DNA from 2 places in the Priestia sp. P1_B12_1 genome. Region 2 is predicted to be linked to the other one. Evidence: a T-box and tRNA genes for the amino acid it is inferred to sense, from the RefSeq annotation. Region 2 holds a T-box; the other holds one or more tRNA genes.
What was found. A T-box is a leader RNA that pairs with one kind of tRNA and senses whether it is charged. The one in region 2 lies ahead of leuS (leucine--tRNA ligase), so its partner is inferred to be a tRNA-Leu.
Positions count from the first base shown of each region.

Region 1: it encodes a tRNA-Leu, which carries the amino acid that the T-box ahead of leuS (leucine--tRNA ligase) is inferred to sense. The anticodon was not compared.

Region 1 is NZ_JBFTZR010000003.1:257,294-268,870, forward strand. Features, by position in the region: gene AC1D0Y_RS12280 (spore germination protein) at 1-272, shown strand, start outside; gene AC1D0Y_RS12285 (Ger(x)C family spore germination protein) at 262-1,485, shown strand; gene AC1D0Y_RS12290 (GerAB/ArcD/ProY family transporter) at 1,506-2,606, shown strand; gene AC1D0Y_RS12295 (Na+/H+ antiporter NhaC family protein) at 2,806-4,206, opposite strand; tRNA gene AC1D0Y_RS12300 (tRNA-Gly) at 4,421-4,492, opposite strand; tRNA gene AC1D0Y_RS12305 (tRNA-Leu) at 4,512-4,593, opposite strand; tRNA gene AC1D0Y_RS12310 (tRNA-Trp) at 4,620-4,693, opposite strand; gene AC1D0Y_RS12315 (phospholipase D-like domain-containing protein) at 4,915-6,309, opposite strand; gene AC1D0Y_RS12320 (hypothetical protein) at 6,619-6,888, opposite strand; gene AC1D0Y_RS12325 (GerAB/ArcD/ProY family transporter) at 7,393-8,511, shown strand; gene AC1D0Y_RS12330 (hypothetical protein) at 8,608-8,841, shown strand; partial or broken gene AC1D0Y_RS12335 (GerAB/ArcD/ProY family transporter) at 8,868-9,989, shown strand; gene AC1D0Y_RS12340 (FAD-dependent oxidoreductase) at 10,016-11,350, opposite strand.
Region 2 is NZ_JBFTZR010000001.1:1,041,370-1,052,946, forward strand. Features, by position in the region: gene AC1D0Y_RS05380 (BaiN/RdsA family NAD(P)/FAD-dependent oxidoreductase) at 1-229, shown strand, start outside; gene AC1D0Y_RS05385 (sporulation protein Cse60) at 234-413, opposite strand; gene AC1D0Y_RS05390 (rhodanese-like domain-containing protein) at 851-1,162, opposite strand; gene leuS (leucine--tRNA ligase) at 1,402-3,816, opposite strand; T-box leader at 3,881-4,099, opposite strand; gene AC1D0Y_RS05400 (hypothetical protein) at 4,343-4,534, opposite strand; gene AC1D0Y_RS05405 (GntP family permease) at 4,599-5,921, opposite strand; gene AC1D0Y_RS05410 (MDR family MFS transporter) at 6,078-7,265, opposite strand; gene AC1D0Y_RS05415 (hypothetical protein) at 7,424-7,579, opposite strand; gene AC1D0Y_RS05420 (YtzC family protein) at 7,592-7,855, opposite strand; gene mnmL (tRNA modification radical SAM protein MnmL/YtqA) at 8,025-8,987, shown strand; gene mnmM (tRNA 5-(aminomethyl)-2-thiouridylate-methyltransferase MnmM) at 8,984-9,553, shown strand; gene AC1D0Y_RS05435 (tetraprenyl-beta-curcumene synthase family protein) at 9,566-10,624, opposite strand; gene AC1D0Y_RS05440 (alpha/beta fold hydrolase) at 10,656-11,432, opposite strand; gene AC1D0Y_RS05445 (gamma carbonic anhydrase) at 11,540-11,577, shown strand, end outside.

The DNA.
Region 1 (11,577 bases), on a different contig from region 2:
TCTATGGTATTATTCTTATTCTTTTAATGGGAGTTGGACATCTGTGCAGCTTACGTTCATTTGGTGTTCCTTATATGACGCCATTAGCACCGTTTATTCCTGCAAGCAATGAAGATACTTTGATACGGTTGCCATGGTGGACGATGAGAAGAAGACCTAAATTAATTAGTGATAACAAAGTTCGTCAAAGCAAACATCAAAAGCCTGAGCCTCCTTCTTCAAGAGGTATGATTAATCAGGAAATGGAAGAAGATGATCAAAATGAAACGTAAAAGTTTATTTTTACTGGTAATGACCATAATGATGGTATTGCTTACTAGCTGCTGGAGTAAAAAAGAGTTAACGGATCTTGCATTTGTATCGGCAATGGGCATTGATAAAACGAAAGATGGGCGGTATGAGCTTATCTTTCAAATTATTAACCCGGGAAATGTAGCTGGCTTACAAGGGGGCGGCGGTACCCAAAGTCCGCCTGTTACGATCTATGCTGCTTCCGGTGATAATTTAGTTGAAGCAAGCAGACGCGCTTCAGCTAGAATTTCCCGAAGACTTTATTATGCCCATACCAACTTAGTCGTGATCGGAGAAAAATTAGCGCGTGAAGAAGGAATTAACATTCTCATTGATTCTATTGATCGCGATCCTGAGTTTCGAATTACGACTTCCTTAGTAATCGCCAACCAGTCAAGTGCTGCTGATTTGGTAAAAGCACTAACGCCTGTCGATAAAATTCCAGCAAACAAAATTATGAAAACGCTGGAGTTCACTCAAAGAAAATGGGGAGAAAATCTAAAGGTTTCCTTTCAAGAAGTGATGAGATCTCTCGAATCTCCTGGAGGAGAAGCACTAGTCTCGGGTTTTCGTTTAGTTGGAAATCCTCAACAAGCAGAAAAATTAGATAACCTCCAGCAAAGCGCACCAGAAGCTACCCTTCGTGCTTCTGGCATTGCTGTTTTTAAAAATGGAAAGTTAATCGACTGGCTGTACAATAGTCCAGCCAGAGGCAGCGTTTGGATTCTTGATAAAATACAAGGAACCGACATTAATGTAGACTGGAAAGGAAAAAAAGAAGCGCTTGCCTATCAAACAGTTCGTCAAAAAACGGATGTATCTGTAAAAATGGTAAAAGGAAAACCTTATGCGTCCGTTCACACTCGCGTAGAAGGCGATCTTGGAGAAGTGGAGGTCCCTGTTGATACACGTCAACCTGCTGTAATCAAAAAAATGGAAAAAGCTGCAGGTAAAGAAATAAAAAAAGAATTACAAACAGCTATTAAACAAGCTCAGACAGACAAAGTTGACATCTTTGGATTTGGAGAAGCACTAGCACGCACGCGGCCTAATCAGTGGGAAAAACTCAAATCAGAATGGGATGACGTTTATTTTCCAAAATTAGATGTAGACGTTAAAGTAGAAGCTTACATTCGCCGAACAGGTCTGCGCAATAAATCGTTTCTCTCTAGCGTAAAAGAAAAACAACAATGAGGTAAGGAGGTTCTGGCTATATGGAAAAAGCAAAAATTAGCGCCACTCAGTTATTTATTCTCATGGTTTTATTCGAGCTGGGAAGTGCTTTATTAGTTCCTCTTGCAATGAGAGCAAAGCAAGATGCATGGCTAGCTATTTTAATTGGAATGCTGTGCAGTTTTTTCTTCTTTTTAGTTTATCACAAGCTCTATTCCTACTATCCGGACCTCCTGCCCACAGAATATATGCAGAAAATTTTAGGTAAGGCACTGGGAACGCTTCTTGCATTCGTATATATCGTTTATTTTTTATACGATGCATCACGAGTTCTAAGAGATTTCGGAGAGATGCTTCTTACTTTTGCTTATCCCGATACGCCTTTATTTATTGCCAATGCCTTATTAATGCTGGTCATTATCTATATTACCCGAAAAGGAATTGAAGCGATAGCCCGGTCAGGAGAGCTTCTGTTTATTTTTATGTACTTTCTGGCTGTGGCAGGCTTCATCTTAATTATTAGCTCAGGACTAATTGATTTTAAGAACTTACAGCCGGTATTAAAAGAAGGAGTACTGCCCGTTGCAAAAGTTGCTTTAACCGAAACGCTGTATTTTCCTTTCACGGAAGCTATTGTATTTACCATGCTTCTTCCTTATTTGAGCAATCCCAAAAAAGCGAGTGTCACCATGATATGCGCAACGGGATTAAGCGGAATTAACCTAATTATTACGATGATCATTAACATTAGCGTGCTTGGAGTTGATTTGACGACAAGATCACAGTTCCCTCTTCTGAGTACTGTCCAAACGATCCAAGTAGCTGATTTTTTAGAGCGTCTAGATGTATTTTTTATGTTCGCTATGGTTATTGGGATTTATTTTAAAGTTAGCATCTTGTTTTATGCTTCTATAATAAGTACAGCTACTTTATTTAAAATTAAATCGCCTTCCCGTCTAGCGTATCCTTTAGGCATCATTGTGTTATTTCTGTCGATTACAATCGCTAGTAATTTTCAAGAACACCTTTATGAAGGGCTGCACGTAGCGAGATTTCTTTTACATATGCCGCTATTTTCTATCATACCTATACTGCTTTTGATTATCGCCTTTTTGAAAAATAGGAAGAAGCAGCACAGATAGTATATATCTCTAATAATATAGAAAAATGGCATTAAAATTATCGAGGTGATGTTCGTGTATATATGGTTTTATGATCATTTTGTTAATACAATCTTATTTCCGCTTACTTGTATCATGCTAGTGTGCCTATCACTAGGGCTGTATGCATACGTTAAGCTAAAAAAAATGAAAAGTGAAGAATAGATAGCTACTCCCTCATTTAAAACAAGAAAGATACAACAAGATAGAAAGCAACTGTTATTCCCGCTGCAATTAAAGCTGGCTTTAATTTATATTTGGCATATTCAATAACAGATAAATCTAATATTTTGGCGATGGTATTCGTATCGTCGCTTAAAGGTGAAGAAAATGCTCCAAAGGAACCGCTCGCAAACACCGCACCGATAATTAATGGCAAAGAAAGATCTGCAGAACTTGCAAGCGATACGCCAAGCGGCATTAAAATCCCCCATGTCCCCCAAGCAGACCCGATAAAGTAAGAAATAGCAGCTCCAAACACAAACATAAAAGGAGTGACAAACATTTGAGGAATCCACTTAGAATGTGCCGTCACAAAATTTGAAAAACCTAAGTCTTCTGTAACAGCGGATAATCCCCATACTACCGATAACAGCAGAATAACGGACATTAAGTCATTGCCTCCTGTGATAAAACCATTAAGCAAATTCTGTAATGTAAAGCGCTGAAACAAGAAAAAAATGAGGGTAATTAACGTAGTGATAATTAAAGCTACTACCATCGCTTCTAGCACGTCTGCTTTAATAAATGCTTCAAAAAAGCTGTGGCTCTTATGATGCCCGCTCCACCATGTTAAAAGTAAAGTAAGTGAAATCACAACAAGTAAAGGTACTAACAGATTCCAAGGCTTAGAAGGCAAATCCTTCGACACGCAAGGATGACAATCATGCCAATCTTTTTCGTCTTCTTCCTCTAGCTTCATAGGAGCCGTAGATGTTGAATGATGAAAAAAACTGAAATAAATCCCTACTAGAATAATCACAATCGAAAAGAAGTTATAAGGAATGCTTTGAATGAACAAAGAATAAGCGTCTTGTTTTATGCCTTGATGATCAATTGCCATTTGAATGATTGAGACCATATACCCTACAAATGCCGTTGCCACAGGAATTAAGACGATAACAGGAGTAGCAGTTGTTTCAATAACAAACCCTAGCTCTGCTGTCGTCATTTTCACTTTTTTCAGCAGCGCTCTCATGATGGGTGCGATCGTCACAAAACGAAATGTGGGAGCACTGAATGTTCCAATGGTTGAAACATAGGTTAAAATAAGGGCTTTTTTTCTTGTATCAATTCTTTCTGCAGCTGTTTCCACAAACCCCTTAACTCCTCCAGCCATCTTAATCATTCCGATAAGCCCTGAAAACGCGTATAAAAAGACGACGATTTCTATATTACTTTTATTTCTAAGAGCTTGTACAACATAGTGAAGTAGCTTTTCAACACCTCCGATAATCGAATGATCAATTAAATAAGCACCTACTAATAAGCCTAAAAACAACCCTGGCAGCACTTGTTTCGTGAAAATAGCTATGGGAATAACAATTAAAAACGGTATAATCGAAAACCAACTAGATTCCATAGGACTCTCCCCTATCTTAAAAACCATATTAGATGTCTTCACGTATCGTTCATTAGCTTTTAATGTAACCCCAATATTATGTGTATATTCACGAAAGCAACACGTATAAGCAGTACTGCTTTAATAAAATATTTCTGATTACAAACAGCATAATAAAACTCTTTATTTCTACAACAAAAAAGCAGTTTGCACATGCAAACTGCTTTTGAAAAGAAGCGGAAGACGAGGTTCGAACTCGCGACCCCCACCTTGGCAAGGTGGTGTTCTACCACTGAACTACTTCCGCGCGTATATGAAAGTAAAGATGCGGGTGAAGGGACTTGAACCCCCACGTCATAAGACACTAGATCCTAAGTCTAGCGCGTCTGCCAATTCCGCCACACCCGCGTGTGAATTAAAAGATAACTCCAAAATGGCAGGGGCAGTAGGAATTGAACCCACACTGACGGTTTTGGAGACCGTAGTTCTACCTTTAAACTATGCCCCTAGAAATGACCTCTTCAAAAGAACCTCGTTTATTAACGACGCTACATCATAATAAAACATATATGGAATTTCGTCAATAGATCTTTTGATGAATCATAACTAGTACTAGCGGTTTTCAAAAAACTGTGAGGCATATCACAGCTTTTTACACATTCCCTTCACCAGCTGCAGTCCTCTTTAATCTCCGCTATTTGTTTTTAGAGACTCTGCTGTAACAAAGTACTATACAAAATGTCTCCAAAATCGTGTAAAGACCGAAAGAATATGTAGGAGTGCAGATTTTACAGGAGGCACGTTTTTTTGAGAATCCGTATTAACATCCACAGGTTCTCCCTCATCTCCCACAAGCATACTGTGAGAAATTTTAGCTTCAATAGCTCCTGTTAACTGGGCTGCAAATTCTTCACTATCTATCATAACCATGGATTCAGTATTTAAAAATGCAGAGCGCGAATCTAAGTTAAAAGAACCAACTGCACTTAAACGCTGATCGTAAACAACAGATTTCCCGTGAATTGAATAAGGCTTTTGATATTCATAAAGCTTCGAACCAGCTTTTATGACGCGATTCTTTACTCCCAAGTATGCAGAAAAAGCCATAGCATTTGGAGTGGATGTAATAGAATTAGTTAAAATAATTCTTTGCACTTTTGGTTTTACTCGCTTATCTATATACTGTTCCATCTCTTTTGTTGGTACGATATAAGGGCTTTGAACAACAATGGATTTTTCAGCTTGCTGGGAAAGCTTAATAAACGTTTTCCATATAAAAGGGCTTTTATTTATTCGTTGAATAGGATTTGTAATAAAAGAAATCTTTCTTGTAGGGATCGTTGCTTCTCTCCATACAATATAAGGATGGACAAAAGGTTCGTTTGCTTTTTTGGCCTCTTCGTATTGATCTATCAACAATTTCTTTCCTGAAAGACCGCGAAATTGTTTAGTTTTCTTGAGCTTTGGAAAAGCTTTTCGTGTATACGGATGATTCCATAATTTCTCTACATACTTCTCCATTGAGAGAATGACACTATGACTTTCTTGCTTTGTGTTATAAATCAGCACATCACGGTCATAGACAAAATTTTTATTTGGTTGACTGGCCAAGTATTTATCTCCAATGTTTCGTCCTCCAATAATACCTAATTGACCATCGACTACTATTATTTTATCGTGAAGACGATTATGCCATGTCCAAGGTTTAAAAATAGTGAAGGGCTCATAGTACTTTAATTCTATATTATTGTGGAAAGCTAGAGCATAAAGAACATTTTTCCTCTTGCCTTTTAGCCCATGAGAGATCCCGTCTAACAGCACGCGAATACGTATACCTCGATCCGCAGCTTCGAATAAAGCGCCCATAAGTAAATCCGAAGAACGACCTTTACCGATGGAAAAGTACGCAATATCAATTGTATGCCTCGCTTCTTGAATCATCTGCATTCGAACAAGCCCTGAAAAATAACCGTTTTCCAAAAGCATAACTCGGTCTGTAGATTCTTTCTTCCCGTAAAAATTCTCAGTATTCATTACTTTTAAGTCTTTTCCCTTGTGTAAAGGGACATAAAACAGTACCACTGCAGTTACGAATACATATATGAAGTACAATACGACAATCATTATTAGTATGTTTATTAGCATATTTCCTGTCACAATCCCTTTCCATTCTTATCGTTCTGTTTTTATTAGGATTCTTACTTTTTTAACTTCTATACCTTTTAAAATAAGAATGGAATGATGGATTATTTGTTACACCACTGTTGATTTCCGTGCCAGTCTTCGCCTTTCCCTCCAAACAACAGCTAGAAGCAATTATATACACGAAACCTACGTTTACACTACCAATAAAAAAAGCAGAAGTTCATTATCTTCTGCTTTTACAATTTATACTCTCTATTGTGAACCTGCCTAAGTAAAACAGCGGCTCTTTTACTGATTAAGGTCGTTCTCCATATCTTCTATATCTTGCTGAAACTCTGCTAAACGCTGACGCTGTGTTTCAGAAGCATTTTCAAGCGCATTCTCAATTTGCTGAGAGGCTTCATTCACTTCACCTATCGCTTGCTTCGCTTCATGTCCGTACGATGCATCATTTTTAGCTTCATTTGCCTGTTCATATGCATCTACTGCTTCTTTATGCCCCTGCTGTGCTGCTTGAAACGATTGTTGTTTATCTTTATTGTATGGGAATTTTTTCATCATAGTGCTCCTTTCCATTTGTTCACTCTTTAGTGTGGCATTTTTCTACTTATTCATACGACGCTTCAATAGGTTAAAGCTAAGTGAATATTCCTCATAACAAATCCCTCAATCATTTAAGAGCCCTAGAAAATATCTTCTATCTCCTGAAATGCTTTCTATATTTTACAAAAATGTATAATCACTTTCTTTAGCGGACATCATACGAATAGCTTATCTGAACGAAAAAATGTATTGGGGTTGACTGCATGCACTTGTTTCTTTCCTTTTTGATCATTTGTGCAGGGATTATATGGATGGAAATAAAAAGATTACCTCAACACTCTCATAAAAAGGAACGGAACATTTTTATTGTGTTCATGACAATCAGCATCATAATCGCTCTTGCAAAAATCTTTCGGCTGCCTCTACCCAACCCTTCTGATTGGGTAGAAGTAATGTTTCAACCTTTAAGTCACTTATTATTCCGTTGGATCACTTAATTAGTGTATATGGCAAAAGGATGTGCTCATTTTGCTTAATGAAATCAATATTTCAGCTGCGCAGTTTCGCAAATTAGTAACTTTGTATAGCATCGGAAGCACAATTATTGTTGTACCTGCCGCTATTACAGCTGATGCTCATCAAGATGCCTGGATTGCCGCACTCTTTGGTGTAGCATTAGGAATTGGCTTAGTTTTGCTTTTTACCTCACTAGGAAAAATGTTTCCAACGCTTACGCTGATGGAAATGAACGAAAAAATTTTAGGCAAACTATTTGGAAAGATCGTTTCTGCTGTTTTTGTGTTATCCAATTTATTTATCAGCAGTCAAGTTCTTTACTATGTAGGAAATTTTCTCACTACACAAATTCTTCCCTACACGCCGCTTACAGCCATCCACATTGCATTTATGGGTGTGGTCATCGTAGGAGTACGCCTAGGAATAGAAGTTATTGCACGAAGTGCCGAGATTTTATTCCCTTGGTTTGTCGGATTATTCGGACTTCTTATTTTGTCTATGATCCCTCAAATTAAAATAGAGCATATTCAGCCGGTGTTCGAAATCCATCCAAAAGCTTTTATTCGTGCTGTTTTAACGTTTTTAAGCATGAGTTCTTTGACTTATACCATTCTGCTTATGATTTTTCCTTCTCATACACCAGACACAAAAAAGGCAACTCAATCCTTTTATATAGGTAATATAGCCGGTGGACTAGTGATGGTTACGTTAATCTTACTCGGAATTCTAGTACTTGGACCTTATTACTCCCAAATCACCATGTTTCCAAGCTATGAATTAGGAAGAAGAATTGATGTAGGAAACTTTCTTCAAGGAATTGAAGTAGTCATTGCTATTTTGTGGTTTATTACTCTCTTTTTTAAACTTTGCATTTACTTTTACGCTACTCTTTTGGGGTTTGCCAATGTATTTCATATAAAGGACTACAAACTATTTTCTTTTCCAGTCGCACTCATCATGATTACCCTTTCCCTTATTGTGTATCCAAGCGTTTCTTATCAAAAGGATTGGGATACAAAAACGTGGATTCCCTACAGCTTACTTGTAGGCATCTTATATCCACTTTTCCTTTTAATTGCAGGGTTTATTCAAAACAAAAAGCGGCGTTCTAGCAATGGATAGAAACTGACAAACCTTTAGTAAAGAATGCACCTTCAGTATAAGTAATTATTTTTCAGGAAAATATAACACTAATTATTCATGTATAGGAGCTAGTGTATGCTAGGGGTATTGGGGTTACTTATTGTTTGCACGCTCGTCATTTGGTTTGAAGTACCTAAACTACGGCAAAAAAAGGCGAAGAAAGAACTTTGGCTATTCTATACAGTTCTTGCAATCGGAATGGTCGTAAGCATCTGTAAAGCACTTGGTTTAAATGTTCCAAATCCTTCTGATTTATCAGCTGCTATCTTCAAGCCAATCAGCATATTTTTACTTCATTTATTATCTTAAGACGTTAAGACGAGGAAGTGAATACAGTGAAACCTGTAGTTAAAATTTCAACGATTCAATTTCGCATGCTCGTTATGCTTTATACAATTGGAAGCACAATTGTTATTGCTCCAGCAGCTATGACTGTAGATTCTAAACAAACCGCTTGGATTCCAGCTATCCTTGGAGTAGTATGCGGATTTGTATTAGTGAAAGTATATATAGCTCTCGGACTGTTATTTAAAGATAAAAATCTGATAGAAATCAATGAAGCAGTGTTTGGAAAATATCTAGGAAAAGGTGTATCTTGTTTATTTGTCACGTCTACTGTCATAACATGCAGCCGCATTGTATACTACGTGGGGAGTTTTTTAAATACACATATTATGATGGAAACTCCGCTGATTGCTATTCACATTATTTTTATGCTTGTGGTTGTGTTCGGAGCAAGACTCGGACTAGAAACCATCGCACGCTGCTGTGAAATATTTTTCCCTTGGTTTATTAGCCTTCTCGGAATTTTCATCTTCTCACTGACTCCTCAAATGAAAGTCGAAAACCTTATGCCTTTATTAGATATTCACTTAAAGCCGCTTACTCATTCGGTTTTTACCTTTCTTAGCATCACTTATTTTACTTTTGCTCCTTTAATGATGGTATTTCCTATTCATTTAAGAAAACCTGAAAAAGGTGCTAAAGCTTTAATGAGCGGAAGTCTGTTAGGTGGATTTATTATGGTAGCGATCATTCTCTTTTGTATAATGGTGATTGGCTCTTATCATTCTTCAACTACCATGTTTCCTGTATAAGAAATGGCTAAGCGAATTGAGCTGGGAAATTTTCTGCAAGGAATTGAAGTAATTATTGCTATTATATGGTTTCTTACTCTTTTCTTTAAAGTTTCTCTTTATTTTCATGCTTCTATCGCTGGGCTTTGCCACATTTTTAACGTCAATGAAACTCGATTTCTAACGCTACCGATCGGGTTAATCGTTACAACTTTTTCTATTATCGTTTATCCAACCATTATCTATCAAAAAACATGGTTAGCCGAAACGTGGATTCCCTATAGTTTTTTCGTAGGGGCTTTTTATCCTTTTATTCTTCTTGTTATAGGCTGGATCCGCTTTAAACCTGCTAAAATAAAAAAGATAATAAAATCTACATAAAAAAAAGCAGGTAGTCACCTGCTTTTTTATGCTTGAAGCGCTTGAAGTCCTGCTTGGTTTAAGAAATGCCAAGGCTTATTAAAGTGCGGTTGAAAGAAAAAGTCCATAAAGCCAAGCTCATCGATCGTCATTTCCTGCTGTACACAGACAGACAATGTATTGATTGCTTGAGTAGCATCAATTTTAGAAATAACCTGTGCGCCTACAATTCGTCTTGTTTCTTCTTCATATACTACTTTCAACGTAATATTTTCGTACGTTGGCATGAATTCAGGTCGGTTATTCTCTGATATTGTGATACTTTTCACATTCATATCAAAAAGAGAAGCTGCTGTTTCAGTTATGCCGGTAGATGCAACATTGTAATCATAAATATGCAAGCCTGATGTTCCTTGTGTTCCCATATACTTAATCGTTGGCTTAACAAGGTTTTGAGCTACTAATGTTCCCATTCTAACTGCATTGGTAGCAAGCGGAATATAGGCATGTTTCTTAATTGGATTGTAATAAATGGCACAGCTATCTCCGGCTGCAAATACATCTTTTTTGCTTGTTTGCATATATTCATCAACTACAATTGCGCCGTTTGGAAGCATGTCTACTTGTCCTTTTACTAAGTCTGTATTTGGACGGAAGCCAACACACAGAATAACAAGATCCGCTTCGTATTCGCCTTCAGTTGTCACTACTTTTTCAACAGATCCCTCCCTGCCTACAAATTTAGTAACCGCTTGGTTTAATGCTAACTTAACTCCTCGATTTTCAAACTCAGTTTCCATTAGATTCGTAAATTCTGGATCAAGATATTTATTTAAAATGCGATCAGCACTATCAATAAACGTCACTTCTTTTCCATACACTTCGAATGCTTCTACTAATTCCGCACCAATATAGCCCGCACCAATTACGGCGATTTTCTTCGCTTGCTTCGCTTTTTCAATAATGTGATTAGCATGCTGATAGTTTTTACAAAGCACAACATTATTTAAGTCGATGCCTTCAAGGTTTGGAATAATCGGCCATGATCCAGTTGTCATCACTAGTTTATCAAATGTATCTTCAAATTCTTCGTTAGTTTCTAAATTTCGTACAGCTATTTTTTTACCATCTGTATCAATATTCGTAACTTCATGTCTCATTTTCATATTTACACCCATCTCTTGCAATTCAGACGGTGAAGAGTAAAATAAGCCATTTGCATCTTTTACGACCCCGCCTACATAGAGCGCAATTCCACAAGACAAAAATGAAACATTATCATTTCGCTCATAAACTGTAATTTTAGCTTCTGGATAAAGTTCTGCCATATTTTTTACTGCTGCCGTTCCTGCATGTGTACACCCTACTACTGCAATTTTCATAGATGATATCCCCCTTAGGATTATAGAAAATATGATATTGTGAAGTTTTTCACATATATTGTGAAATGTTTCACATATCTTTTACAATTCTTATTATACAAACATGTTTGTCCTTTTTCAAGAGATATGTGAAAAAAATCACATACTTTTTAAAAAAAATATGTTACAGGGTTCTTTAAAGCTTGATATGATACGCTTTTCTTGCCGATGCGCTGCTGATGAAAAAC
Region 2 (11,577 bases):
TGTAAACGGCACGCTTTCTTTAGAAAAAGCATTCGTCACAGGAGGCGGCGTATCTGTTAAAGAAATTCACCCAAAAGAAATGTCTTCGAAATTTATGCAAGGCCTTTACTTCTGCGGGGAAATTCTTGATATCCATGGATACACTGGAGGATACAATATCACTTCCGCTCTTGTAACAGGCCGTTTGGCGGGGAGTAATGCAGGAGAATTTGCAACAAGCCTAGCATAATATGCTAGGCTTTATACATAACCATGGCTGAAAAACAGTACACCTGCTCATCACGATCAACATCCACTGTCACCTGGTATTTAATATCAACGACGTCTTCATCCTCTAATTTCCGTAAAAATCGATTCACCGCAAATTCTAAATCTTTTTCATGCTCTTTATCAAACATTTTCACTTGTATCACAGCTTCTACCACCTTGTCCTATCAAATTTGTTTCAATCAGAATGGACTGTTTCTCTTGATGATGGTTTTTGTACGGATTTTCAATCTCTTACTACTTCTATTTTTATGAGGGCTTTTATAGATTTAGTCATCATTTGTTTTCTTGCTATCATTTTAGTCGGATGGCAGAAGTTTCATTCAAAAAAGAGGAACGAAATGAATCCAATCTAAAGGCGAACAAATGGGATACATGAGCTGAACCGCTTGTAACACGGGAGTCGATTTCCTTGCAAGACTTCGCTTTCCGCAGGAGTCTTGCAAGGAAATCAACTGCTAGAAGGAACGAAACAAATAAAACCTATGTTCACCATAACAAAAAAAATGAACCACTAATCAAACATGTTGATCAATAGTTCATTTTTCACTTCAGCTAAGATACTTTTGTCCCAGCCTCTTTTTTATTTATTAACCGTTTTTCCTTCCCACTCTAACATACCACCAACCATATTTGTTACTTTATATCCTTGTTCTTGAAGGTAGTAACATACGTTTTCACTGCGGCGGCCCGAACGGCAAATGAAAATATATTCTTTGTCTTTATCGAAATGATCCACACTAGCTGGAATATCATTCATACGAATATGTTTAGCAGTTGGAATCATTCCTTCTGCTACTTCTTCATCTTCACGCACATCAACTAAATGAAGTTCTTCTCCCTTTTCAACGCGTTTTTGAAGTTCCTCAGGCGTAATTACTTTTACTTCTTCCATCTTCGTCATTCCTCTCTATTCTTTCATTCAGCTTGCTATCGCTATTGTAGCAAATTCAAATACCTTTATGCCACTAAATAAGAAAAGCTTAAGCAGCAGCCTGCCTGAGCTTTTCCAATCGTAGTTAAAGGTTTGACTAAGCGTCTGATGTCAAACCCGAAAGGCGGACATCAGGCGCTTCGGTCTAGAAGAGAACCCCTGACTGCTCTTTAGTCAGGGGTTCTTTTCTACATCAATACTTAATTAGCTACGATGTTTACTAATTTACCAGGCACAGCAATCACTTTGCGCACTGTCTTACCTTCAATGAACTCTTGAACATCTTCATTAGCCATTGCAATATCTTGAAGCTCTTCACGAGATGCCTCAGCAGGTACATTAACTTTTGCACGTACTTTACCGTTAATTTGAACGACAATTTCCACTTCATCATCTACAAGTTTCGCTTCGTCAAACGCAGGCCAAGCCTCATACGAAATTGTATCTTCGTGACCTAGTTTGCTCCATAATTCCTCAGTCGTATGAGGACAAATTGGTGCTAATAGCTTCACAAATCCTTCTACGTATTGCTTTGGCAGCACGTCAACTTTGTATGCATCATTGATGAATACCATAAGCTGAGAGATACCTGTATTAAAACGGAGGCCTTCGTAATCTTCCGTTACTTTTTTCACCGTTTGGTGATACACGCGTTCAAGCGTAGTGTCATTGCTTTCTTGAACCTTGCTGCTTAATTCACCGTTATCGTCAACAAGTAAGCGCCATACACGATCTAAGAAACGGCGTGCACCATCAAGCCCTTTTGTTGACCAAGCGATTGATGCATCTAAAGGTCCCATAAACATTTCGTAAAGGCGAAGCGTATCTGCACCGTGGCTTTCTACGATTTCGTCTGGGTTTACAACGTTACCTTTTGACTTACTCATTTTTTCGTTGTTTTCTCCAAGAATCATACCTTGGTTAAACAGTTTTTGGAACGGCTCTTTTGTTGGAACTACGCCGATATCATATAAAAACTTATGCCAGAAACGAGCATATAATAAGTGAAGAACAGCGTGTTCAGCTCCACCGATATAAATATCAACCGGCAACCATTCTTTTAATTTATCTGCATCTGCTAACGCTTCACTGTTTGTTGGATCAATGTAGCGTAAGTAATACCAGCAGCTGCCTGCCCATTGAGGCATTGTATTTGTTTCTCGGCGCCCTTTTTTTCCTGTTTCCGGATCTACAACGTTCACCCAGTCATCAATGTTTGCTAACGGAGATTCACCTGTGCCTGACGGTTTGATTTCAGTCGTTTTTGGTAACACAAGCGGAAGCTGATCTTCAGGAACTGCCGTTGTTGTGCCATCTTCCCAGTGAATAACAGGAATTGGTTCACCCCAGTAGCGCTGACGGCTGAATAACCAGTCACGCAGACGGTATGTTACTTGTTTTTCACCTTTTTCATTTGCTTGAAGCCACTGAATCATATTTGAAATTGCTTCTTCTTTATCTAAACCATTTAAGAAGTCTGAATTAACGTGCTCGCCGTCGCCTGTATAAGCTTCTTTTGAAACGTCTCCGCCGGCTACCACTTCTTTAATCGGCAGTTCAAATTTAACCGCAAATTCATAATCACGCTCATCGTGAGCCGGAACAGCCATAATTGCACCGGTGCCATAGCTCATTAGAACATAGTCAGCAATCCAAATTGGCATTCTCTCGCCGTTTACAGGGTTAATTGCATAAGCACCAGTGAATACGCCAGTTTTGTCTTTAGCTAAGTCTGTACGTTCTAAATCGCTTTTGCTTTTAATTTGATCTAAATACGCTTCTACCGCTTCTTTTTGTTCGGCTGTTGTAATTTTTTCTACAAACGGATGTTCAGGTGCTAAAACGGCATACGTTGCCCCAAATAGCGTGTCAGGACGCGTTGTAAACACAGTAAATGTGTCCTCGTATCCATCGATTGTGAAGTGCACGTGAGCTCCTTCAGAGCGGCCAATCCAGTTGCGCTGCATTTCTTTAATACTTTCTGGCCAATCAAGCTCATCTAAATCTTCTAGTAAACGATCTGCATAAGCTGTGATTTTAAGCATCCACTGCTTCATTGGACGACGCTCAACCGGATGTCCCCCACGCTCACTTTTGCCGTCAATAACTTCTTCGTTCGCAAGTACTGTTCCTAGAGCAGGACACCAGTTAACAGCTACTTCATCCACATAAGCTAAGCCGTTTTTATATAGCTGTAAGAAAATCCACTGCGTCCATTTGTAGTAGTTTGGATCAGTTGTATTAATTTCTCGCTCCCAATCGTAAGAGAAACCTAACGATTTGATTTGACGACGGAAATTATTAATGTTAAGTTCAGTGAATTCAGCCGGGTCATTTCCTGTATCTAATGCATACTGTTCAGCAGGTAATCCGAATGCATCCCATCCCATCGGATGAAGTACATTGTATCCTTGCATACGCTTCATACGAGATAAAATATCCGTTGCTGTATAACCTTCTGGATGCCCAACGTGTAAACCAGCGCCAGATGGATAAGGGAACATATCTAATGCGTAAAATTTACGCTTTCCTTCATCTTCTGTTGTTTTAAATGTTTTATTTTCTTCCCAAACTTTTTGCCATTTTTGTTCGATCTTTTCATGATTAAAAGCCATACATAATCCTCCTTGTACGCTCCAGCTGTATTTAATTAAACTAAAAAACCCCTCATCCCTCAAACAAAGGGACGAGAGGTTGAATAAACTTCCCGCGGTACCACCCAAATTAGCACAATTATGTACTCACTCATTTTCCTTAACGCGGATAGACGGCAAATGTTACTTTACTTCACATTTACAACTCCAAGGTGAGTTCATGAACGCTCGTTTGCTGACTCGCACCACCCGTCAGCTCTCTTAGCTCGCTTCGTTCACTACTATTCCTTATCATAGTTTTTACATCATACTACCTTGTATTGTAAATAATATGTTCGTAAACTGCAAGTTGTTCAACGGATTTTGTAAAAGTTTCTGCACTGCAGCACTGCTTTGTTGCTAAATCCTCTCTTTCATTCTTATATATGAACAACTTCTCCCAAAAACATACATCCATGGCCAAACAAAAAAGGGATTGAGACATAATTGAATCAATCCAATTTAAAGACGAACAAATAGAATAAATGCGTTAGTATGAATCTCTTGGTTACACCGCTGTTGATTTCCGTGCAAGACTTCTCTTTCCGCGGGCAGCCGATGAGCCTCCTCGTTGCTTACACTCATGCGGGGTCTCACCTATTTCAGGAGTCTTTGTCTTGCCCTCCACTCCGCAGCTAGAAGCACCTAAACAAATGAAATCTACGTTCACCATAAACATGAAAAGATCCGAACGATTCATCGTTCGGATCTTCCTTCAACTAAAATACTTTTATCCCAGTCCCTGCTTTCTTTAGCTGCTATTATTAAATGCCAAATCCAAAAGAAAACAGAATGATCGCAAGTACAAGACCAACAAGCGGTACAATCACCGTCATTGCTGCAACTGATCCATACGCATCTTTATGAGTTTCTCCGCAAATAGAATTAATGGTTGTTACGACATAACCATTATGAGGCAAGGAATCTAGTACTCCAGAGGAAATAGCGACTACGCGATGGAGAGCTTCTGGATTTACACCAGCATCTAGATAGTGAGGTGCTAAAATTGGCAAAGCAATCGCCTGACCTCCTGAAGCCGAACCTGTCATCCCCGCGATAACACTCACGGCAATAGCTCCTCCGATCAACGGACTTCCTGGAATATGCGTCATGGCATCTACAGCCACTCCAAACGCGGGAACAGCCTTAGCAACTCCTCCAAAACCTACGACAGCGGCTGTATTCCCAATAGCAATTAACGCACCCAGCGTTCCTTCTGAAGCTGCATTCCAAAATCCTTTAAAATGCTTTCGGTTTACAATGTATGTGACAATGATGCCGCTTAAAAGTGCGACAATCAGCGCAGATTGCTGAAGTGGCTTATGAAGTGCAAAAGAAATAATGAGCACGACCACAAGCGGAAGCAAACTTAATAAAGGATTAGGAAGAGATTGATTTTCCGTTACTACTGGATCTTTCTCGCGTGATATAAAACGCTCCCCATTTTTAACTGCTTTTGAAATCAAGCGCTTTAACCACCAGTAGCCAAATACAGCCATCACTACCGCTACAACTAAACTAACTTCCCACCCTGCATACGGACTCGTTTTTAAATATTCAATTGGAATCCAGTTTTGGATTTCAGGCGATCCAGCCGAAGTCATCGTAAACGTAACGGAACCGAATGCTAAAGCAGCGGGTATAAACCGCCTCGGCAAATCAGCTTGTTTGAATAAGCTTAAAGCCATTGGATAAACAGAGAATGCTACTACAAACAGACTGACTCCGCCGTATGTTAAGACCGCACAGGCAAGTACAATCGCCAACACTGCTCTTTTCATTCCTAGTTTACTGACAATCCAGCGGGAAACACTATCGGCGGCCCCGCTGTCTTCCATTACTTTTCCAAAGACGGCCCCCAATAGAAACATTAAATACCAAGCAGCAATAAACCCTGTGAAACCAGACATGTAATTTCCAACAAAATTTGCTTCTCCTTCTTTCACCAGCTGCGGAAATAAAGGCATTCCGCTTGTTAACGCAACAACTAAAGCACTGAGCGGACCTGCTATAAATAAATTCATGCCTCTCATCGTTAATACAATGAGCAGCAATAATCCTCCAATTAATCCAATCATACTAAGCATGTTTAGCCCCCCATGAAGTTATATAATTAGAAAACGCTTACATTTTTACAGGTGTATACTCCTTCCTTTGCTTGTCACGACCCTTACTATATTATTAAAGGAATACTGAAGACATTCCTACGTTTATTAAGCCATCAAAAATAAAACCATCTCTATTTATTTAGAGATGGTTAATGGACGCTGACGTTTTTCTTTTAATTTATAATCGTATATCCATGTTGTACACATGCTGAATAACAATAGAGCAATTAATAAATAGCACAGCGTAGACATATTAAACGCATCGAAAATAACGCCTCCAAAGAGAGGACCAATCATTTTACCTGCAGTAGCCATGCTGTTAACTACACCTTGATAAAATCCTTCTTTTCCAGATGGAGCCAACTGACTTGCAACAGCCGGAATGGCTGGCCAAACGAACATTTCTCCAATTGTTAACACAATCATTGCTGTTAAGAACTGCGGAAATGTTGTAGCATTCACCACGATAACAAAAGAAGCCACAAAAATAACCGTTCCAATTAGGACCTGTACTTTTAATGTTTTTGCTACTTTTTGAATGATGGGTACAATCAAAGGCTGACCGACTACAATTAAAATCCCGTTAATCGTCCAAAGCAAACTGTAGCTGGAAAGAGGTATATTCAGCTCACGCGTATGCGTAGCAATCGTTGTTTGCCACTGAACATACGCCACCCAGCATAAGACATACCCCGTACATAAAATAAGAAGAGCAGTCAGCTTCGTTTTATGCCCAATGCTCCCTGCTTCATTAAGGACATTCGTTTGTCCAACGGTAACCGAAATATGACGATATGAAAAAATAGCAATAAGCAGAAAAATAACGTATAAAATTGTATTAGCTAAGAAAATATACGTAAATGAATAAGACGCTACAATGCCCCCTACCGCGGCGCCAATAGCTACTCCTGCATTTTGAGCAACGTACATCGCATTAAATGCTTTTCTTCCGCCTTGTGGCCAAACGGACCCTGCCATTGCATACATAGACGGAAACACAATACCAGATCCAAACCCTACAACAACCAAGAGAACAACGTATGTAGGCCAACCATGGAAAAACACGAGTCCCACTAATGCAATAAGAGTAATAATAATTCCTGATAAAATGGATTTATATCCTCCGATTTTGTCAAAAAGCGTTCCTCCAAGCAAATTCCCTACTACGCTTGCCGCAGAATTCAGCATAAGAACCACTCCTGCGACGGATAACGACTTTCCTAAATGTTCATTTATATAAATTGTATTGAGAGGCCATAAAAATGAAGCTCCCGTTACGTTTACAAGCATACCAATAATCAAAAACCAAAGTGATTTGGGCATTGATCTCCCCCCTATCTATTCGAATGCCAACGTACATTCTAGTCTTTTCTTAAAGGGTTCGCAATGCTTTTACATATAGACAATTTATTTGAAATTCGCTGACTATTTAAAAAGGTGATTCCACATGACAATATCATGCAAAACCACCTTTTTATCGCTTATTTTCGCTTCGAACGAACCGGCTGTGCACGCTTGCTGTTTCGTGCTTTTAATTCTTTTACCGGATCAAAATCTTTTCCTAGCTCAATGTCATTGCTGTTGATCCCGTTTTTTGTTTTTTGTTCCGGATTATTTTGATTTGAACGCGTTGCCATAAAATCCTCTCCTTAATGCTGAGTTGTGATCAATTTATTTTGCAGCTGCTGAACTTGCAGGCGCATGCGATATAGCTGCTCTCTTTGCTGTGCATTTGCACTGTGAGAAAACTCTTCAATTTCTTTATAAGCATTTTCTAATTTTTCCTGTGCTTTTGTATATTCAGTGTCGTTATAATGTTCTTGCTTCATGCCTTCCTGCAACTGACCTTGTCCAAAGCGAATAGCATCTTCACACTGTTGCATAAGTTGATCCACTGCTTGACGAGTTGTCATTCTCTATTCCTCCTATTCGTTCATTTCTGTCTTATTTTGCGCAACTTTACTTCCCTTTACGACAAGAAGAACCTGTTAAATATAAGCATCCTTAAATTTGTTTGGCACTTTTTCACGTTTTTGATACAATTTGTTGATGTATATTGCATGTAAAAAGGAGGTTGCTGATTTGAGTCAGACAAACCCATTTCCGTATAAATCTGAAAACAAACGTTATCACACCTGGAATTACCACTTACGTAACCACTTTGGCCATAAGGTATTTAAAGTAGCCTTAGATGGAGGATTTGATTGTCCAAACAGAGACGGCACGGTAGCTCACGGCGGCTGTACGTTTTGCAGCGCTGCCGGCTCAGGGGATTTTGCCGGAAACAGAGCGGATGACCTCGTGACACAATTTAATGAAATCCGTAAAAAAATGCATCATAAATGGAAAGACGGAAAATACGTTGCTTACTTTCAAGCATTTACTAATACTCATGCTCCTGTCGAGGAGCTTCGTGAAAAATATGAAGCCGTCTTAAAGCTTCCCGGAGTTGTTGGGCTTTCTATCGCCACGCGCCCTGACTGTCTCCCCGACGATGTGGTGGAATACTTGGCTGAATTAAATGAACGAACTTATCTATGGGTAGAACTTGGACTGCAAACTGTTCATGAACGAACTTCACTGCTTATTAACCGGGCACACGATCATCAATGCTATGTAGATGGGGTAGCAAAGCTTCGAAAACACGGTATTCGCGTTTGTTCTCACATCATTAATGGTTTGCCTTTAGAAACACCTGATATGATGATGAAAACCGTACGTGAAGTAGCAAAATTAGACGTTCAAGGAATTAAGATTCATCTGCTTCATTTACTAAAAGGAACTCCTATGGTCAAACAGTATGAAAAGGGCCTTGTTGAATTTCTTTCATTTGAAGAATACGTAAAGCTTGTATGCGATCAGCTCGAAGTAATCCCTCCTGAGATGATTGTTCATCGTATTACAGGCGATGGACCGATAGACCTCATGGTTGGACCGATGTGGAGCGTAAATAAGTGGAGTGTATTAAATGCCATTGACCAAGAGCTCCAACGTCGCCAAAGCTATCAAGGAAAATATTACGAAAAAGAGTTGATGGAAAGATGAAAATAGAACGTATCCTGCCTTTTGCCCGCACATTGCTCACTAATGCTGTGGCCGAAGGAGATGTCGCGATTGATGCCACAGCAGGAAATGGACATGATACATTGTTCTTAGCTAACTTAGTCGGAGATACAGGTCATGTATATGGATTTGATATTCAACCTCAAGCTATTCAAGCAACTCAGCAGCGATTGACCGAACACCATGTAGAAAACAGAGTAACACTTATCCAAGAAAGCCACAGCAATATAAACATGCTTCCTCGTTCTATTAAAGGACAAGTCACGGGCGCTGTCTTTAATTTAGGTTATTTACCAGGTGGAGATAAAGACATTGTCACCACTTCTGAAACAACAATCTCTGCAATTGAGCAGTTACTTGATTTGCTAGCACCTGAAGGAGTGATTGTGCTCGTTATTTATCATGGACACGAACAAGGGAAACAAGAAAGAGACGATTTACTAACATATGTCCAAAATCTTGATCAAAAAGACGTTCACGTTTTACAATATCGTTTCATGAATCAGCAAAACAACCCTCCCTTCATCATTGCTATTGAAAAAAGATAAGCCGTATATGGCTTATCTTTTTAACATTCGGTACAAGCGTCCGTTGATATAGAAAAAGTAGCTGAGGGCTCCCCCCGCTTTTATTAACCTACGTGCATTCACATGAACATGTTTTTGTGCCCGCACTTTTTGATCCGACAAATAAACGCCCAAGAGTCCTTTATAGATAAAGCAGTGAAAGTGATAATCGGGCAGTTTTTTAGCATATTCGTCCGCTTTTACGACAAAATGCAAAAAGCGATCCATCATTTGCTGATAATGAGGATAATAAAAACAAAAGTTCAAATCTCCTCCTGCTTTATCTTCTTCTTGGTCAATTAAATAATCGAGTAAAATATGTAAGCCTTGAATATAAGGAAAATATCCTGCTTTTATTTTCTGCGTCATTTCTTCGGTCATCTCTTCTTGAAAGCTATAGGCAACTAAACAAAAAATTCCTAACGTTGAACCAGAGCACGCTGAAAATTCATACCACTCCATTTCAGGAACACTGTGCCGGTGAGCATCGAACCAATTCTCTAATCGTGGAACTCTTTCCTTAATCTCAACATGCTTATGTATTTGCAAATCACAATAATAATTAGCTAGTTCTAATAAATGTGAAGAGACTATATGGTAATTACAAGCTTTTCGCAAGGACTGCTGACAAGTCTGGACAAGTCCGGCTAAGTATCCTCCGTCGTCTTTATCCGCTCGAAAACGATAGTAATCTCCAAGAGGTGCATGAGGAGTCAACGCATCTGGCATCGATTCATGCAAGGCGGCAAAATCTTTAGGGTCTAGCGAATTGCTGCGGTCACATAAGTTATCTAAGTAATCGCTGATTGTTTGGTAGGCAACAATAAATTTCACGCATTCAATCATGTTTTCTTTCGCTAAAATCGATAGGATACCGCCTCCTTCACAATGAAAAGTTTTTGTATCGATACTTGCCAATGCTTGAGTACGCAATTCTTTATTAGGAATCTTTTTTGCTCGTTCACGCCAGTGATTAAGCTCATGATGAACGACAGGAAACACTTCTCGATAAATTTTTCTCATTAATGAAATAGGATGAGACGGAATCTTCATTTATTTTCACCTCAATTTCTTACCGCACTTATTAAATGTGAAGATCGACAAAACTTTTCGCATATGCAAAAACGTATTCTCTTTCAGGCTCATTAAAGATTTCGTGATACAGCTGAGACCATTCTTTGTAGATTTTTTCACTTAGCTCTATTTCATCAAACCACTGCCTAACAATCAGCTTTTCAATAATTTTATCTTCTCCTGCCTGCATCACAAGAAGCGGGACATCAGGCAAACGATCGATATCTTTAAAAGCTAAGTTGACAGCTTGGATCAATTCCCGGTACCATCTTACAGAAACTTTTGTAACATACAGTGAGTCATTTTCATCTTCATCTCGAACTTCTTGGTTTCTTGTTGCTTTTTCAACAGTGAGACCTAAATCGAAAAGTTTGTTCGGCATGACTTTATTTAACCCTTTAGATAGCATATCTAAATAAGCCGGTACTTGCTCTTTTAATCCTAAACAAGGAGAGGAAAGAATCGCACCCCATATAGGGAGGTTTTTTGTCTGGAGCGTACGAATAACCGCTAGTCCTCCCATACTGTGACCTAACAGGAAAATAGGCAAATCATATTTTTGCGCTTCACGTACCCATTCTTCCACTTCATACACATATTCATCAAAGGATAGGATATGTCCTCTTCTTCTTGTTGTTAAGCCTTGGCCAGGAAGGTCTCCCATAATTACGTGCATTCCAACCGAACGCCACATCTCAATTAGCCAGCGATAGCGTCCGTGATGCTCCGCTGCTCCATGGACCATGACAATAACGCCTTTTGGATTTACTGCTTCCCATTTATGCATTTGAGTTACTCCTTCTTCCTTTTTTTGTTTACCTGCTTAAAAAACCTTTGTACACTTACATTAGAAGATTTACTACTTTTTTTCAACTAATAAAGGGAGATGATTTGATGATTTATCCGTATAAAGAAAAAATGCCTACCATTGC